DNA from 3 places in the Mycobacterium stomatepiae genome. Region 3 is predicted to be linked to each of the others. Evidence: predicted binding sites of a transcription regulator. Region 3 holds the regulator's gene; each other region holds the start of a gene.

Region 1 (6,228 bases), 1.2 Mb from region 3:
CGAGCAGTTCCTCGGCGGGTACTACCCCCATCGCGTTCAGATCTGCCCGCAGAAACTGGGTCGGATAGCTGTCCGGGGAGATGCCGGTGGCCCACACGTCGGCGGCCGCCAGCTCCAGTTCGCTCATTCCGGGCAGCGCCGGGATGTGCGACCCATCAGCACCATGGGCCCCCACCCCGGGTAGCCGGTCCGGCCGTTGGGTGGCCGCGGCCCCGGCCGCCCACAGCGCCTCGCGCCGCGACGTCCCGAAGCAGCCCAGCGCCCCGGCCGTCGCCAACGCTTCGGCCTGCGGCACCGAGAGCTGCAGCCGGGTGGTCAGATCCAGCAGAGACACGAACGCGCCGTTAGCCTTTCGCTCCTCGACCAGCTGCTCGGCGAGGTCGTCGCCGATATGCCGGACCGCGCCCAACCCGAGGCGAACCTCGGTGCCGGCGTTCTCGAGTGTGGCGTGCGCCAGGCTGGCGTTGACGTCCGGGCCGTGCACCAGCACGCCGTGCCGGCGCGCATCGGCCACCAGCGACTGCGGTGAATAGAAACCCATCGGCTGCGCACGCAGCAGCGCGGCGCAGAACGCCGCCGGGTGATGCAGCTTGAACCACGACGAGTAGAACACCAGCGACGCGAACGACAGCGCATGGCTTTCCGGAAAACCGAAATTGGCGAAGGCTTCTAGCTTTTCGTAGGTCCGGTCGATCACCTCGTCGGTGGCGCCGTGCAATTCGCGCATGCCCTCGTAGAACCGGCCGCGCAGCCGTTGCATTCGTTCGGTCGAGCGCTTGGAGCCCATGGCGCGGCGCAGCTGGTCGGCCTCGGCGGCGGAGAAGCCGGCGCAGTCGACCGCGAGCTGCATCAGCTGCTCCTGGAAAAGCGGTACCCCCAACGTCTTTCGCAGCGCGGATTCCATGGACGGGTGGTCGTAGACGACCGGATCGATGCCGTTGCGCCGCCGGATGTAAGGGTGCACCGACCCGCCCTGGATGGGCCCGGGGCGGATCAGCGCGACCTCGACCACCAGGTCGTAGAACACCCGCGGCTTCAATCGCGGCAGGGTGGCCATCTGCGCTCGCGACTCCACCTGGAACACTCCGACGGAATCGGCGCGCTGCAGCATCTCGTACACCGCCGGCTCGGAGAGATCGAGGCGGGCCAGGTCGACGTCGAGGCCTTTGTGTTCGGCCACCAAGTCTTTGGCGTAATGCAGCGCCGAGAGCATACCCAGCCCGAGCAGATCGAACTTCACCAAACCGATGGCCGCGCAGTCGTCTTTGTCCCATTGCAGGACGCTGCGATTCTCCATCCGCGCCCATTCCACCGGGCAGACGTCGGCGATCGGGCGATCGCAGATCACCATGCCGCCGGAGTGAATACCCATGTGCCGCGGCAGGTTCCGAATCTGGGTGGCCAAATCGATCACCTGCTCGGGGATGCCCTCGATGTCCGGCGCTGGGTCATCTGAATTGGGGCCAAGCCCGTTCCAGTGGCCGATCTGCTTGCTCCACGCATCCTGCTGGCCCTGCGAGAAACCCAGGGCGCGGGCCATGTCGCGCACCGCGATTCGGCCACGGTAGGTGATGACATTGGCGACCTGGGCGGCGTAGTCGCGGCCGTATTTGTCGTAGACGTACTGGATGACCTTTTCGCGCTGATCCGACTCGATGTCCATGTCGATGTCGGGCGGCCCGTCGCGGGCCGGCGACAAGAAGCGCTCGAACAACAGCTCGTTGACCACCGGATCGACCGCGGTGACACCCAGGGCGAAACAGACCGCGGAGTTGGCCGCCGATCCCCTGCCCTGGCACAAGATGTTGTTCTCCCGGCAAAAGCGGGCGATATCGTGCACCACCAGGAAGTAACCCGGAAACGTCAGTTGGGCAATGACTTTCAACTCGTGCTCGATCTGGGCGTACGCCCGCGGCGCGGCCTCGGGCAGGCCGTAGCGATCGCGCGCTCCCGCCATCACCAACTGCCGCAACCAGCTGTCCTCGGTGTGCCCGGCGGGCACGTCGAACGGCGGAAGCTGCGGCGCGATCAGCGCCAGGCCGAACGCGCACTGCTCGCCGAGTTCGGCGGCGGCGGTCACCGCATTCGGGCCCCCAAAGGGCACCTGCGCGAACAGGCGGGCCATCTCCTCGCCGGACCGCAGATGCGAGCCGCCTAGCGGGGCCAGCCATCCGGCGGCCGACTCCAGCGACTTCCGGGCCCGGATGGCACCCATCGCCATGGCCAGCCTGCTGCGCGACGGATGGGCGAAATGCGCTCCGGTGGTGGCGACGACTCCGACCCCGAAGCGTGCCGCGATCCCGGCCAGCGCAGCGTTGCGTTCGTCGTCGAGGGGCTGCCCGTGATGCGTCAACTCGACGCACACCCTGTGCGCGCCGAATCGATCCACCAGATCGGCCAGCGCCCGCTCCGCCGCGTCCGGTCCGCCTTCGGAAAGCGCTTGGCGGACATGGCCTTTACGGCACCCGGTCAGGATGTGCCAATGCCCGCCCGCGGCCTCGGTCAGCGTGTCGATGTCGAAGCGCAGCTTGCCTTTCTCACCGCCGGCCAGATGCGCCGCGGCCAACTGCCGCGACAGCCGCCGGTAACCCTCCGGACCGCGGGCCAGCACCAGCAGGTGCGGACCGGCGGGGTCCGGCTGCTCGGTCCGGGCCTGCGTACCGAGCGACAGCTCGGCGCCGAACACGGTGCGCACGTCGAGTTCGGCGGCGGCTTCGGCGAACCGCACCGCGCCGTACAGACCGTTGTGGTCGGTTAACGCCAGCGCCCGCAGATCCAGCCGGGCCGCCTCCTCGACCAGCTCCTCGGGCGTGCTGGCTCCGTCCAGAAAGCTGTATGCCGAATGCGCGTGCAGCTCGGCGTAGGCGACAGCGGAGCGGGTGGTACGGCCGCCCTCCGGTGGTCGATAGGCCGGGCGCTTGTGCGAGAAGGGGGCCTCCTCCGCCGGACCGGATAGGGCGGGCGCGCCGGCATGGCGCGGCTTGCCGTCGAGCACCCGCTCCATCTCCGCCCAACTAGGCGGCCCGTTGAACCAGCCCACCCCCCCAGTGTATCGAACAAATGTTCGATTTAGTGCAGAGCTGTTAAAGCGGTTGTTAAACGCGACTTCAACTTCTAAACACAGTCTTAACGGATTGGGATCTACCGCGACGGGGGTGCCGCGGCAGATACTGGCACGGGGCAACTAGGGGCGGGAATTGAATATGGTGCAGCTGACAACAGCATTGGACACGGGCTTCCTCGCCGCAGCGGACCCCGATCGACAGGCGAGCATGGCGACCGGCGCGGTCGCGATCGTCGATGGCGCAGGCGCCCAATCTAGCTCGCCTCAAAACGATTCTGGCAGAACGGATTCTGTCGATACCGCGATGCACCCAGCTGTTACGGACGCATCCGTTGCGCGGTGCCCAGCACTGGGTCGACGATCCGAGTTTCGACCTCACCCATCACCTGCGCCGAGTTGCGGTTCCCCGCCCCGGCGACGAGGCCGACCTGTCGCGGGCGATCGCCCATGCCCTGGAACGCCCCCTGGAATTGGACCGGCCGCTATGGGAGTGCTGGGTCATCGAGGGCATGCCAGGCAAGTGGGCGATCCTGATGAAGGTCCACCACTACCTCGCCGACGCCACCCCCGCGGCCCACTTGCTCACCCGGCTCTGCGACGACGCCGACAGCGAGATGTTCGCCAATCATGTTGAACCCGGCAATGATTCGGTGCCAGACCGCAAGCCGGGGTGGGCCAACGCGCTGTGGCAAGCCTCGGCCGTCGCCAGCACCGTCACCAGCACCCTGGCCGAGACGGTCTGGTCGGCGGCACGCACGTCGTCGACCGGCCCCGCGGTCACGATGCGGCGGTACAGCTCGGTGCGCGTTCCTCTCGCCGCGGTCGACGCGGTGTGCGGGAAGTTCCGGGTAACCACCAACGACGTCGCACTCGCCGCCATCACCGAGGGGTTCCGGGCCGTTCTGCTGCACCGCGGCGAACAACCGCGCGCGGGTTCGTTGCGCACCCTGGAGCAGGCCGACGACATCTCGGACAAGCTGCGGTATCTCCCCGTCGAGCACGACGATCCGGTGCAGCGGCTACGGATCGTGCACAGCAGCCTGAACCAGCCCAAGCCGCAGAACGCCGGCCCGACCATCGTGGACCTGGCGACGAGTTCCATGCCATTTGCATTGTGCGCCAAGGCCGTTCGGCTGGTACTGAGCAGGCTCCCGCAACCGGGCATCGTGACGCTGGCCACCAGCGCCCCCGGGCCGCGGGACCGGCTGGAGCTGATGGGCGCAACCGTGGAACGTCTGCTACCGATCCCGCCGACGGCGTCGCAGCTGTCCAGCGGAGTCGCGGTGCTGAGCTATGGCGACGAGCTGATTTTCGGGATCACCGCCGACTACGACGCCGCACCCGAACTGCAGTAGCTCGCCAGCGGCATCGAGCGGGAAATGGCGCGACTGACGGCGCTCAGCCAGGACTCCGTCCTGTTGTTCACCAAGGATCGGCGCAAGCGCCGGGCCCGCACGCTTCCCAACGGCGTACCGCCCAGCCACCCGACCGCGCGAGCGCGCCACTGACCCGACCCGGACGGCGTTGATCACCGTGAGAGGGTTGATCAGTGCCAGTATCGGAGCCATCGGTCACCATCGACCCGCGCCGTCACGACGCGGTGCTGTTCGACCCAGGCCTGGACGCACCGCAATCGTTGATCGCCCAGCTGCAGGACGCCGGCGTCGGCACCGGCACCTTCGGATCGGCCGGCGACGCCCGGGCGGGACGCTCCGTGGTCGTCGCGACGAACCCGGCGGTGGCGACGGCCGCGCGCGATGGCGGCTTCGCATTGGTCGTCGAGGTCAGGGACCCCGAGGCCTGGAGTGAAATCACCGTACGCACCGGGGACCGACGCATGTCGCAGCTTCCCGACGCGTCCGCGCTACTCGACCAGGACCTCGCCGCCCGGCGGCCCGCGGTGTTCTTCGACTTCGACGGCACGCTGTCCGACATCGTCGACGACCCGGACTCCGCACAGCTTGTCCCCGGCGCGGGCGACGCGTTGCAGCGGTTGGCCGCGCGCTGCCCGGTCGCGATCCTGTCCGGCCGCGACCTCGCCGACGTGTCAACACGCGTCGGCCTGCCCGGCATCTGGTATGCCGGCAGCCACGGCTTCGAACTGACCGCACCCGACGGCACCCACCACCAGAACGACGCCGCGGCCGCGGCCATACCGGTGCTGGGGCGGGCGGCCGCCCAGCTGCGCGAGCGCCTCGGGTCGACGCCGGGTGTCGTGGTGGAGCACAAGCGTTTTGGCGTGGCGGTGCACTATCGCAACGCCGCCCGGGATCGCGTCGGCGAGGTGGCGGCCGCGGTGCGGGCGGCGGGCGAGCGCGACAAGCTGCGGGTGACCACCGGCCGAGAAGTCATCGAGCTGCGCCCGGATATCGACTGGGACAAAGGAAAAACCCTGCACTGGGTGATCGATCACCTGCATGAGCCAGCGGCCCCGACGCCGATTTTTTTCGGTGACGACATCACCGACGAGGACGCGTTCGACGCGGTACACGACAACGGGATACCGATCCTGGTGCGACACTACGACGATGGGGACCGGGCCACCGCCGCGCAGTTCGCGGTGGACAGCCCGGCCCAGGTCGCCGAGTTCGTCGACCGACTAGCGCGGCAGCTGAACCGCTAGCTCGCCACGTATTCGACCGCGCCGTCGTCGAGCACCACCCGCCCCGCCTCGGCGCCTTCGGCGCCGGAAGCCTCGGTGCGAAAGACCGCCTTGCCGTCCTCGGTACGCCAGATCAGCGTCGTCAACGTCTCGCCGGGAAACACCGGCGAGCTGAAGCGCGAATCGATCGAGGTGATGTTCGCCGCGATCCCGTTGCCGAGCTCGGCGACCAGCGCGCGACCCGCCACCCCGTAGCTGCACAGCCCATGCAGGATCGGCTTGGGGAAGCCGGCCAGTTCGCGAGCGAACCACGGGTCGCTGTGCAGGGGATTGCGGTCACCGGAGAGCCGATAGATCAGCGCCTGATCCTCGCGGGTGGGCAGGGCGACCTTGATGTCGGGCTCGCGATCCGGGAATTCCGGGGCGACGGGACGCTGACCCGGCTGCCCGCCGAAACCCCCCGCGCCCCGGATGACGAAGGTGGTCGTCGTTTCGGCGATCAGCTCCTGAGAATCCGGGTCGGTGCCGCGGCCACGCAGCATCACGACCGCGTTCTTGCCCT
Region 2 (6,228 bases), 1.0 Mb from region 3:
GCGGACCTTCGTACGGAGCGACGACGACCACCCGTGCACCGCGGCGCACCCCGGTCGCGGCGGCGCCGACGAGCGCCGGATCGCCGGGGTCGTCTCCCGCGACGATCAGCACGTCCAGCGGACCGACCCATGGCGGGGCCTCGCTGAGGATCGCGATCGGCGCCGCCGCCGCGCCGCCCTGCGTCGCGGCCAGCACCGCGCCCGCCGTCTGGGCGGTTCCCCGCCCGGCCACCCAGATCACGCTGCGCGGACGGTCGCCGGTGCGCAGCGAGTCCAACTCCCCTTCGTCGACCGCCGCGGCGATCGCGCGCACCTGCGCACCCGACGACGAGGCGGACCTCAACAGCCCCTGCCGGTCGGCGGAGATCAGGCCGTCGGTGTCTTCGAGATCGATCGCCCGGATGGCGTTCACGGCACGCCCTCGCTGCGCTGCACCTGGCCGTTGATCTCGGCGCTGATCTCGGCGATCATCGCGTCGACGTCCTCGGTGGTCCGGCCCTCCGCATTGAGCCGCAGCAGCGGCTCGGTATTGGAGGTGCGCAGGTTGAACCAGCTGCCGTCGCCCAAATCCACCGTCACCCCGTCCAGGTGATCAATCGAGTGGATCCGGCTGCCGAACGACTTCAACACGGCGTTCACGCACAGTGCGGCGTCGGCCACCCGGAAATTGATCTCCCCCGAGGATTCGTAGCGCTGGTAGTCCGCGGTCAGCTCGGACAGCGGCCGGTCCTGCTCGCCGAGCGCGGCCAGGACGTACAGCGCGGCCAGCATCCCCGAGTCGGCGCCCCAGAAGTCGCGGAAGTAATAGTGCGCGGAATGTTCGCCGCCGAAGATCGCGCCGGTTTCGGCCATCAGCGTCTTGATATAGGAGTGTCCGACGCGCGAGCGCAGGGGCGTGCCGCCGCGCTCGGCGACCAGCTCGGGCACCGCGCGAGACGTGATCAGGTTGTGAATGACGGTGGCGCCGATTTCGCGGCCGAGCTCCCGCGCGGCGACCAGGCTCGTCACCGTCGACGGTGAGACCGGCATCCCGCGTTCGTCGACCACGAAGCACCGGTCGGCGTCACCGTCGAAGGCCAGTCCGATGTCGGCGCCGGTTTCGCGGACGTAGGACTGCAAATCCAGCAGATTGGCCGGGTCGAGCGGGTTGGCCTCGTGATTGGGAAAAGACCCGTCGAGCTCGAAGTACAACGGCAGCAACGTGATCGAGCCGATCGCACCGAGCACCGCCGGCGCCGTGTGACCGGCCATGCCGTTGCCGGCGTCGACCACGACCCGTAGCGGCCGCAATCCGGAGGTATCCACCAGCGACCGCAGGAACTCCCCGTAGCCGGCGAGCACATCGCGATCGGTGGTAGTCCCCGGCTTCCCGTCGTAGGCCGGTGCTCCGGCGATCAGGTCTTCGGTGATCACTTTCAGCCCGGTGTCGGCGCCGACCGGCAGCGCTGCGGCCCGGCAGAGCTTGATGCCGTTGTACGCCGCGGGGTTGTGACTGGCGGTGAACATCGCGCCCGGGCAATCGAGTGACCCCGAGGCGAAATACAGCTGGTCGGTCGACGCGAGGCCGATCCGCACCATGTCCAGGCCCTGGCCGGTCACCCCGGCCGCGAAGGCAGCTGCGAGCGACGGCGAACTGTCGCGCATGTCGTGTCCGATCACCACGCGCTGCGCGCCTTCGCCACGCATCAACGCGGCGAACGCCGCACCGATGTCGGCGACCAGCGACTCGTCGATCTCTTCGCCTACCAGCCCACGGATGTCATAAGCCTTGATGACACGGTGGACGGTCGCGGCGGGCCGAGACATGCGGGGCCTCCTTGACGCCGTGGAATGATTTGCCTCTTGGCGTCAGCCTATCGGCCCGCAGAAGTTACGGTTCCAAACGGTTTGGAAGAAGCCCCACGGCGCTAGTCGGACGGATCGGGCAAAACCCGGAGATGCCCGCGGCGGCGACCGGACCGTTTTTCCGGCGGCGCGAACACATTGCTACTGGGTGCGGTGGCTTGGGCTCCGGTGTGGTGCAGATGCGGATCCGAGAATCCGTTCAGCGGCATGCCGGTGCCGCCCGCGTACGGCGCGGCCGCCTCGGCGGAACCACCCTCGCGCACGGCGTCGGCGAGCGCGACCAGGTCGTCTTCGTCGGGATTGACGGGCTCCGAATTGAGGGGCCCGGCGTGGCGCACCAACTCCCATCCGCGGGGTGCGGTGATGCGGCCGGCATGGCCGACGCACAAATCCCACGAATGCGGCTCGCGTGCGGTCGCGAGTGGACCTACAACTGCCGTCGAGTCCGAATAGACGAACGTCAAGGTCGCCACGGCGTAATGCGGGCACCCGGGCCGGCAGCAGCGACGGCGAACGTTCACGTCGCAAAGGCTATCGTGCGCAAACGCCGCCGAAGCGCCGGACACGCGCAACCGTTCAGCCCACGATGTCCAACCGTTACCATCGGCGCGTGGGTGATTCGCGCGGTTTCCCGCGCAACGGACGGCCGTCGGGCCGAACGCCTGGGCACCGGGCAACTCGGCGCGGCCGCGATATGCGCGGGCCTTTGCTGCCGCCGACGGTGCCGGGATGGCGCAGCCGGGCCGAGCGATTCGACATGGCGGTGCTGGAAGCCTACGAACCCATCGAGCGGCGCTGGCAATCACGAGTGGCGGAACTCGACGTCGCCGTCGACGAGATTCCCCGCATCGCCGCCAAGGATCCGGAGAGCGTGCAGTGGCCACCCGAGGTGGTCGCCGATGGCCCGATCGCACTGGCCCGCTTGATCCCCGCCGGGGTCGACGTCCGAGGAAACTCGACGCGGGCACGAATTGTCTTGTTCCGCAAGCCCATCGAACGACGCGCCAAAGACACCGTCGAACTAGGCGAGTTATTGCACGAAATTCTGGTGGCGCAGGTAGCCATCTACCTCGACGTCGAACCCACGGTCATCGACCCGACGATCGACGACGAATAGGTGCGTCGGCTCAGATGATGCCGCGCTTGAGGCGGCGGCGCTCACGCTCGGAGAGGCCGCCCCAGATGCCGAAGCGCTCGTCGTGCGCCAGGGCGTAATCCAGGCACTCGTGACGGACCTCGCACCCCAGGCAGATCTTCTTGGCCTCGCGGGTCGACCCGCCCTTCTCCGGGAAGAAGGCCTCCGGGTCAGTCTGCGCGCACAGCGCGCGGTCCTGCCACTGGTCCGGAGTGAGTTCGGGCTCGGGCAGCGGCTCGGGCTCGAATGGGATTGGCGCATCAGGGACCACGGTTAAGTGGGGCCGGGTAATCGGCGCCGGCGTGGAGCTGATCATGGCGCGCTCGGTGCTTGGCATGACGCCCCGTAGGTGCTCGTAAGACATGCGTCGTACGCCTCCTCAGCTTGGTCTTTGATAGAGTGGTTGTTTTCCGCTGTTCTGATGTAACAGACAATTCGAACAAGTGATCGAATCTCGGTCTGCGACACCGGAACCGGCCGGCCAACCGGGAAATGACACTGATGTGATTAGACACGGGTTAATCTGCTGGGTCAAGCGTTTCGGCGATTTTCCATACCATCTTGTGATCAATTTCCGGCGTTTCTGTTATTTCACCCCTTCGGCGTGTCCGTCACAACGCTCGCCAAATTGGCCGGCCGGTACTGTCGTCCGATGTGAAGGTCACCGTTCTCGTCGGCGGGGTCGGCGGCGCCCGGTTCCTGCTGGGTGTTCAACAGTTACTCGGACTGGGCCAGTTCGCAACCGGGGGAGAAACTTCCGGTCATGAGCTGGCCGCCGTCGTCAACATTGGCGACGATGCCTGGATCCACGGGGTCCGCGTTTGTCCGGACTTGGACACCTGCATGTATACCTTAGGTGGAGGCGTAGACCCGGAGCGCGGGTGGGGCCATCGTGACGAAACCTGGCACGCCAAAGAGGAATTGGCACGCTACGGCGTGCAGCCGGATTGGTTTCAGCTAGGAGACCGCGATCTCGGGACACATTTGGTGCGCACCCAGATGCTCAACGCCGGCTACCCACTGTCACAGATCACCACCGCGTTGTGCGATCGCTGGCAGCCGGGCGCACGGTTACTACCCGCCAGTGACGACCGGTGCGAAACCCATGTGGTGATCACGGATCCGGCCGACGACAGCCGGCGCGCGATCCACTTCCAGGAGTGGTGGGTGCGCTATCGAGCCCAGGTGGCAACGCACAGTTTCGCGTTCGTCGGCGCCGAAACAGCCAGCGCCACAACCGAAGCGGTCGATGCGATCGGCAATGCCGACATCATCTTGCTGGCGCCGTCCAATCCGGTGGTGAGCGTCGGGGCGGTCCTGGCCGTCCCGGGTATTCGCGGCGCGCTACGGGCGGCTTCCGCGCCGATCGTCGGCTACTCCCCGATCATCGGCGGAAAGCCGTTGCGCGGCATGGCCGATGCCTGCCTCGAGGTGATCGGGGTCGAGTCCACAGCGGAGGCGGTCGGCAGGCATTACGGCGCCCGCGCGAGCACCGGGATACTGGATTGCTGGCTGGTGCACGAGCGCGATCACGCGGACATCGACGGCGTCGCGGTGCGCGCGGTGCCGCTGCTGATGACCGACCCGAAGGCGACGGCCGAGATGGTCCGGGCCGGACTGGACATCGCGGACGTGGCGCCGTGAACCGTTCGCCGAAAGAGCACGGCACCGCCGCGACGGTCGAGATCCTGCCCGTCGCCGGACTTCCCGAGTTCCGCCCCGGCGACGATCTCGGTGCGGCACTCGCCGCCGCCATGCCGTGGCTGCGCGAAGGCGACGTCGTGGTCGTCACCAGCAAGGTGGTGTCAAAGTGCGAGGGCCGGCTGGTGGCGGCGCCCGAGGACCCCGAGGAGCGAGACGAGCTCCGCCGCAAATTGGTCGACGACGAGGCGGTGCGGGTGCTGGCCCGCAAAGGCCGCACGCTGATCACCGAGAACCGGCTCGGGCTGGTGCAAGCCGCCGCCGGCGTGGACGGATCCAACGTCGGCCGAAGCGAACTCGCGCTGCTGCCGGTCGACCCCGACGGCAGTGCGGCGGCCCTGCGCGCCGCGCTGCGCGAGAAGCTCGGTGTCGACGTCGCGGTGGTGATCACCGACACCATGGGCCGGGCGTGGCGCAACGGTCAGATCGACGCCGCGATCGGGGCGGCCGGTCTGGCTGTGCTGCACGGCTATTCGGGTGCGGTCGACGAGCACGGCAACGAGTTGGTGGTCACCGAGATCGCCGTGGCCGACGAAGTGGCCGCCGCGGCCGATCTGGTCAAGGGCAAGCTGACCGCGATGCCGGTGGCCGTCGTGCGCGGGCTCACCGTCGTCGACGACGGCACCACCGCCCGGCAACTGCTGCGGCCCGGTCCCGAAGACCTGTTCTGGCTCGGCACCGCCGAGGCCATCGAGCAGGGACATCTCGAGGCCCAGCTGCTGCGCCGGTCGGTGCGCCGGTTCAGCGACGAGCCGGTGTCGCCGGAGTTGATCGAGGCGGCCGTCGCCGAGGCCCTGACCGCGCCGGCCCCGCACCACACCCGCCCGGTGCGGTTCGTGTGGCTGCGCACCGCGGCTACCCGGACGCGACTGCTCGATCGCATGAAAGACAAGTGGCGTGACGACCTTGCCGGTGACGGCAAGCCCGACGACGCGATCGATCGCCGGGTGGCGCGCGGCCAGATCCTCTACGACGCACCCGAGGTCGTCATCCCGATGCTGGTGCTCGACGGCGCGCACACCTATTCCGACGCGGGGCGCACCGAGGCCGAGCACACGATGTTCACCGTCGCCGTCGGCGCGGCCGTCCAGGCGTTACTGGTGGCGCTGGCCGTGCGGGGGGTGGGCAGCTGCTGGATCGGCTCGACGATGTTCGCCGCCGATTTGGTCCGCGCCGAGCTGGAGCTGCCGGACGATTGGGAGCCGTTGGGCGGCATCGCGATCGGCTACCCCTCCGAAGAAGCACGGGCCGCGGGGTTGCGCGACCCCGTGAATCCCGGAGATCTGTTGATCCGCAAGTGATACTGACCCGGTGAAGACGTTCGCGGGCAAGACGGCCGCATCGGCCGACAAGGCTCGCGGCGGGTACTACACACCCGCGCCGGTGGCGCGATTCCTAGCCCGCTGGGTCCGCGAGGCCGGGACCCGGATCGTCGAACCCTCGTGCGGCAACGGCCGAATCCTGCGCGAGCTCGCCGCGCTCAGTACCGAGGCGCGGGGGGTGGAACTCGTCGCCGCCGAAGCCGCGAAGGCGCGAGCGTTCGCTCC
Region 3 (6,228 bases):
GACCATCAACGAGGTGCCCGGCCTGGCCGGTCCGGACAGCCGCGTGGCGACGTTCTCGGCCAGCGACAAGCCGGTGATCTATTGGACGCCCGATCACGGCGCGTTCGTCGTGCGCGGCGCGCTGAACGCCGCCTGGGACCGGCTCGGCAGCTCGGGCGGCGTGCTCGGCGCCCCGGTCTCCGACGAGAACTACGACGGCGAGGTGTCGTCGCAGAAGTTCAGCAACGGCCAGATCTCCTGGAACCGCAAGACCAAGGAGTTCACCACCGAGCCGGCGAATTTGGCCGAACAGCTCAAGGGCCTGCAGGTTGCGATCGATCCCGCCGCGGCCATCAACATGGCCTGGCGCGCGGCCGGCGGCGTCAACGGTCCGCTGGGCGCCAAGCAGGGTGGTCCGAATCCGATCGGCGGCGACGGCGTCGTCCAGAACTTCGCCGGTGGCAAGGTGTTCTTCAGCCCGGCCACCGGGGCGGCCGCCGTCGAAAGCGACATCCTGGCGAAGTACGAGGCCGTCGGCGGCCCGGTCAGCAGCGACCTGGGTTTCCCGACCGCCAACGAGTCCGACGGCGGCGTCAGCCCCAACAGCCGGATCGTCACGTTCTCGGCGGCCGATAAGCCGGTGATCTTCTGGACCTCCGACCACGGCGCCTTCGTGGTGCGCGGCGCGATGAAGTCCGCCTGGGACAAGCTGCGTGGTCCCACCGGAAAGCTGGGCGCGCCGGTCGGCGATCAGACCGTCGACGGCGACGTGATCTCGCAGAAGTTCACCGGCGGCAAGATCTCCTGGAGCCGCGCCAAGAACGCCTTCTCCACCGACCCGGCGAACCTGGCCCCGCTGTTGTCGGGCCTGCAGGTGTCGGGGCAGAACCAGCCCAGCAGTACAGCGATGCCGCCGCACGCCAAGAAGTGGTTCACCTGGAGCTGGTGGTACCTGTTCGCCCTGGTACCGCTGCTGGTACTGGTGCTGCTGGCGGTGTTCGTGGCCTTGCGGTGGCGCCGGCATCGCGCCGGCCGCAACAGCGCGCCGTACGACCTGGAGCGCGACGTCGACGTCGGCGGTTATGACGATGCGGGCGAACCGCGCTGGGGACCCGACTACGCGGACAGCTCCACCGAACACCTGTCGTTCAGCGACGCCCACGCACCCGAGCACCGGGACGCCGCTGGTGTGCCGGTGGCTCGGTGGCCGCACGGACCCGAATCGGCCGACCTGGACGAGGACGGGGGCTATGGCGAGCCGGCGCGGCGCGTCTCCGAGGAGGAGTGGGACGAGTTAGCGGTCGACGAGCGGGATCCCGACTCGGTCGACACCGATTCCATCCCTGTGGTGTCGGCGGACGATCTGATCGAGGCCGGCTATGGCGATGAGTTCCCGGAAGCGGGCTACCCCGACGATGCCGACGTGCCTGAGGTCGCGTATCCGGAGGCCGTCGCGGAGGACGACTATGCCGATGCGGTCGCCGCCGGTTATCCGGAATTCCCCGACGAGGATGCCGCCTACGCGGAGGCGGGCTATCCCGGTGCCGACGAGGAGGGGGCGGCCTATCCCGAAGAAGAGCCGGAGGCCGCGTATCCCGATGTCGCCGTGGCGCATACCCCGCCGGACCTTGCCGGCGGCGCCGCGTCCGGTGCTGCCGCCGCGGGCGCTGCGGCTGCCGGTGGTGCCGCCGCGGGTGAGGCAGCATCCGGCCTGGCGGCGGCGCTCGGTGCCGCAGCCGGCCCCGCCCGCAGAGCTGGACGGCACGCGGCCGCGGACGCCGACGACGAAATGGACATCGCGTCGGCCGCGAGCTTCGGTGCGCTCGGCCCGGCCGGGCGCCCGACCATCCACCTGCCCCTGGAAGACCCGTACCAGATACCCGACGGCTATCCGATCAAGGCGAGCGCGCGCTTCGGGCTCTACTACACCCCGGACAGCGACCTGTACCACGACACGCTCGCCGAGATCTGGTTGTCCAGCGAGGAAGCCGCGCTGGTCAACGGCTTCGTGAAAGCCGACTGACGCGCCGCAGGTGCCGGCGCTATACCTTGCGGATCACCGTCACGACCTTGCCGAGCACGGTCGCGTCATTGCCGGGGATGGGATCGAACGCCGGGTTGTGCGGCATCAGCCACACCTGATCACCCGCACGCTTGAACGTTTTGACGGTGGCCTCGCCGTCCAGCATGGCGGCGACGATGTCGCCGTTGTCGGCGACGTTCTGCTGCCGTACCACGACCCAGTCGCCGTCGCAGATCGCGGCTTCGATCATCGAGTCGCCGACCACCTTGAGCAGAAACAGGGTGCCCTCGCCGACCAGCTCGCGGGGCAGCGGGAAGACGTCCTCGACGGCCTCCTCGGCCAGGATCGGTCCACCGGCCGCGATGCGCCCGAGCACCGGGACGAACGTGGGTTCCGGCAGGGCGTCGGAACCCACGACCTCGGTGGCCGGCGCGGCCGCCCTCGCATCATCGGCGCCGCGGACGTCGACGGCCCGCGGGCGGTTCGGGTCGCGGCGCAGGTACCCCTTGCGCTCGAGGGTGCGTAGTTGGTGAGCCACCGAAGAGGTCGACGTCAGGCCGACGGCGTCGCCGATCTCCCGGATGCTGGGCGGGTAGCCACGGCTGGTCACCGACTCGCGGATGACGTTCAAGATGGTGCGTTGCCGCTGGGTAAGCGATGAATCCACGGAATGCAGCGGGCCGTTGGAGCCGGTTGCCGAGGTGTCCTTGCTGTCGCTCATGGCACTGAATGTAGCCTCCCCGAACCCGAGAATCAAACATGTGTTCGACTGGCGTGTCGTGACGATGCATATGGAGGCTAAAGACCCTAGAACGGCTGAATCACACGTGTGTAACTTTTACGTAGACCGGGTATTCGCGGCGGCATGACAGTTCTGGCGACACCCCAGTTCTGTCGGTGGCGTGGTCTAGCGTTTTGCTCGTGCGACACGCTCCGCTCAAATGTTCGAATTTCGAACACACGAGCGATAGTGTCGAACACGCGAGCGAGGATTAGTTGACCGGAGGAACGCACATGACGCTCATGCACACAGTCTCACCGCGGACCAGCAACGTGCGGCGCCCGAGCCCGAGCGATGGGCTGGTCGCACGGCCTCGCTACGACCAGGAGCGCGTGCTGCGGTCGCGCCGGTCTGCCCAGTCACGGCCCGCCGGAGCGCCGATGTGCTACCGCGGCACCGGTGTCTCGATGTCGGACGCGCCGCATCGCAGCCGCCCGGTCAAGCTGGGGACGACGATCGGGCTAGCCCTGATGGCCGGAATCATCACCCTCTGGCTGGGCCTGGTCGCGAATCTCGGCCAGATCGCCAACGGCGACTCCGCTGCCGCTCCGGTGCCGGACCGGTTGTCCGTCGTGCAGGTCGAGCCGGGCGAGTCCCTTCAGGACCTCGCACACCGGGTCGCCCCGGAGGCACCGGCCCGCCAGGTCGCCGAGCGCATCCGCGAACTCAATAACCTGAGCTCGCCGGCGCTGGCCGCCGGCCAGACCCTGATTGCGCCGGTCGGCTGACCGCGCAACCGCGTGGTGCGAAAACCGCTGTACGCCAACGCTCCTCGGGGCCCCCATCGGCGGCAGCCCGCTTGTGACGGCTGCATTGGCCCGGCGGGGGAGCGCACGGGTACGCTCGGAGTGTTCCGCGAGATGCCGGCACAGCGAAGGAGCGGTCATGCATTGTCCGTTCTGCCGCCATCCCGACTCCCGGGTGATCGACTCCCGGGAAACCGATGAAGGCCAAGCCATTCGGCGCCGGCGGTCCTGCCCGGAGTGTGGGCGCCGCTTCACGACGGTAGAAACCGCGGTGCTGGCCGTCGTCAAGCGCAGCGGTGTCACCGAACCGTTCAGCCGCGAGAAGGTCATCAAGGGGGTGCGCCGCGCATGTCAGGGCCGTCAGGTCGACGAGGATGCGCTGAATCTGCTGGCCCAGCAGGTGGAAGACGCCGTGCGTGCCGCCGGCTCGCCGGAGGTGCCCAGCCATGAGGTCGGCCTGGCGATCCTCGGCCCGCTACGCGACCTGGACGAGGTGGCTTACTTGCGCTTCGCCTCGGTATATCGATCCTTTTCGTCTGCCGACGATTTCGAACGCGAGATCGCGGCGCTTCGCAAGCACCGCAAAGTATCGACACCGAGCTGACGCCTATGCCCGGCGACTTGCATCCTGACCTCGAGGCGCTCGCGCCGCTGCTCGGCACCTGGGCCGGCCGCGGTTCGGGCGAATACCCCACGATCCAGCCCTTCGAGTACCTCGAAGAGATTGTGTTTTCCCATGTGGGCAAACCGTTTCTGGCCTACGGGCAAAAAACGAAGGGGGCGGCCGACGGTAAGCCGATGCACGCCGAGACCGGCTACCTTCGAGTGCCGCAGCCCGGACATGTCGAGCTGGTGCTGGCTCACCCCAGTGGCGTCACCGAAATCGAGGTCGGCACCTATTCCGTGATTGGCGATCTGATCGAAATCGAACTCGCCACCACGTCGGTCGGATTGACTCCGACCGCCAAAGAGGTTTCCGCTCTTGGCCGTTCCCTGCGCATCGAAGGCGACCAGCTGTCGTATTCGGTACGGATGGGCGCGGTAGGGCAGCCCCTGCAGCATCATCTCGGTGCGGTGCTGCATCGAGAGTCCTGAATACGCTCGCTCAGTCCAGTTGTGTCACACCGTCGTTGACGACGCGGCCGGCGACCCGGACCCAGCCCTCGGGGCTCCGCCCGGTCTCTAGCATCGATCCCCGGCCCTGCGTGATGCTCAGGTCGCGGCTGAGATGGTCGGTAATCCGTAGCGCGGCGGAGCCGGTCGCTTCATCTTCGGGCACACCGAGGTTCGCGACGAACGTCCGGGAGCGCAGCGAGCCGGCCGACCGGTCGATCCAGGCCCACAGGTAGTGAGCGGTGTCCTCGGGAAACTCGTCCGGGTCGGCCGCGAGAAGCCGGTCAACGGAGTCGAATTCGTGCATGGCGTATTCGGGACCCCATTCCGAGCGGGCGGTGACGCCCACCAGGTCACCCGTGTAGTGCACCTGCACGACGCCGGCCGGAACCGCGAGCGTGTTGATCGGCGTGCCGTTGGCGCGCAGCCACCACGACGCCCCGACGGTCGGGTGCCCGGCGAACGGAAGCTCGGTGCGCGGGGTGTAGATGGTGGCTTGGGCAGTGGTTGCGCCGGCGGCCGGAAGATCGATGAATACCGTTTCGCTGTAACCCAATTGGGTGGCCAGCTGTTGACGCGCGGCGGGAGCGACCGCGGCGGCGTCGACGACGCCCAAGGGATTACCGAATTTGCCGTCTCGGTCGGTGAAGACACGCAACACCGTCACATCGATACCCATGGCCCGACTGTACGGGCCGGGTCAAACCGATCGATTGTCTAAGTCGCGCTGCGTTCGTCGGAGCCCATCGCGTTGAGCACCGCGACGCGGGTGTCGGCCGAGCCCGTGACCGCGGACTCCCTTCCGGTGCGCAACAACCCGCGAAGGGCCGCTTGGTCGTATTCGGCGGGTGCGGTGGTGTCAATGAAGCGCTGGACGACGTCGATGAAGCGGGCCGGGTCTTCGTGGAACGGGAAGTGGCCCGAGCCTTGGAAGATCTCCAGGCGGGATCCAGGCATCGCGGCGTGTGCCATCCACGCGTGGCGCACGGGAACCACCACATCCTTGGTTCCCCAGACGATCTGCACCGGAATAGCCTCGGTCAAATAACATCGATCCAGGAACGTGACGATCTGCCCGCGCCAGTCCACGACGGCCCGCAACGTCCGGCTGAACGCCGATGAGGCGGTCGGCTCCGGCAAATCATCCAGGATGCGCAGCACATTCGGCAGATCGCGACCCAGCCCGGTCGATCCGATCGCCAGCCCCGCGAGCCGTCCCGCCAGCTGGACGGCCGGCAGTACCAGGGGCAGCCGCAGCAGCGCCAACGCCTCCGTCCCTACCGGCAGTGAGGCCAACCGGAAGGCGACGTTGACGTCCTTGGTGACGCCGCCAGCGGCGACCAGGATGAGCCGCTCGACCAGATGTGGGAACTGGTACGCGAATTGCATCGCCACCCCGCCGCCGAGCGAATGCCCGACGATGGTCACGCGCTCGATGTCGAGCACGGACAGCAGGTCGCGCATCCCGTTGGCGTAGCCGGCCACCGAGTAGTCGGCGCGCGGTTTGTCGGACTGCCCGTGTCCCAGCAGGTCGGGGGCGATCACCGTGAACCGCTGGGCGAGCTTGGCCTGCACGGTATTCCAGG

What was found. The regulator LexA, encoded in region 3, represses DNA repair genes until DNA is damaged. The targets are predictions, from matches to a motif close to CGAACANNTGTTCG.
Region 1: the regulator LexA is predicted to act here: its motif matches at 3,054-3,067, upstream of G6N54_RS12990 (error-prone DNA polymerase).
Region 2: the regulator LexA is predicted to act here: its motif matches at 3,417-3,430, upstream of cofD (2-phospho-L-lactate transferase).

The regions. Positions count from the first base shown of each region.
Region 1 is NZ_AP022587.1:2,776,059-2,782,286, forward strand. Features, by position in the region: gene G6N54_RS12990 (error-prone DNA polymerase) at 1-3,040, opposite strand, end outside; partial or broken gene G6N54_RS12995 (wax ester/triacylglycerol synthase domain-containing protein) at 3,204-4,572, shown strand; gene otsB (trehalose-phosphatase) at 4,614-5,687, shown strand; gene G6N54_RS13005 (MaoC family dehydratase) at 5,684-6,228, opposite strand, start outside.
Region 2 is NZ_AP022587.1:2,617,980-2,624,207, forward strand. Features, by position in the region: gene G6N54_RS12300 (TobH protein) at 1-412, opposite strand, end outside; gene G6N54_RS12305 (phosphomannomutase/phosphoglucomutase) at 409-1,806, opposite strand; gene G6N54_RS12310 (DUF3499 domain-containing protein) at 1,908-2,366, opposite strand; gene G6N54_RS12315 (metallopeptidase family protein) at 2,540-2,962, shown strand; gene G6N54_RS12320 (WhiB family transcriptional regulator) at 2,973-3,344, opposite strand; gene cofD (2-phospho-L-lactate transferase) at 3,635-4,624, shown strand; gene G6N54_RS12330 (coenzyme F420-0:L-glutamate ligase) at 4,621-5,982, shown strand; gene G6N54_RS12335 (Eco57I restriction-modification methylase domain-containing protein) at 5,993-6,228, shown strand, end outside.
Region 3 is NZ_AP022587.1:1,594,735-1,600,962, reverse strand. Features, by position in the region: gene G6N54_RS07635 (LGFP repeat-containing protein) at 1-2,002, shown strand, start outside; gene lexA (transcriptional repressor LexA) at 2,022-2,723, opposite strand; gene G6N54_RS07625 (LysM peptidoglycan-binding domain-containing protein) at 3,017-3,511, shown strand; gene nrdR (transcriptional regulator NrdR) at 3,669-4,133, shown strand; gene G6N54_RS07615 (peroxynitrite isomerase) at 4,139-4,624, shown strand; gene G6N54_RS07610 (PhzF family phenazine biosynthesis protein) at 4,635-5,321, opposite strand; gene G6N54_RS07605 (alpha/beta fold hydrolase) at 5,360-6,228, opposite strand, start outside.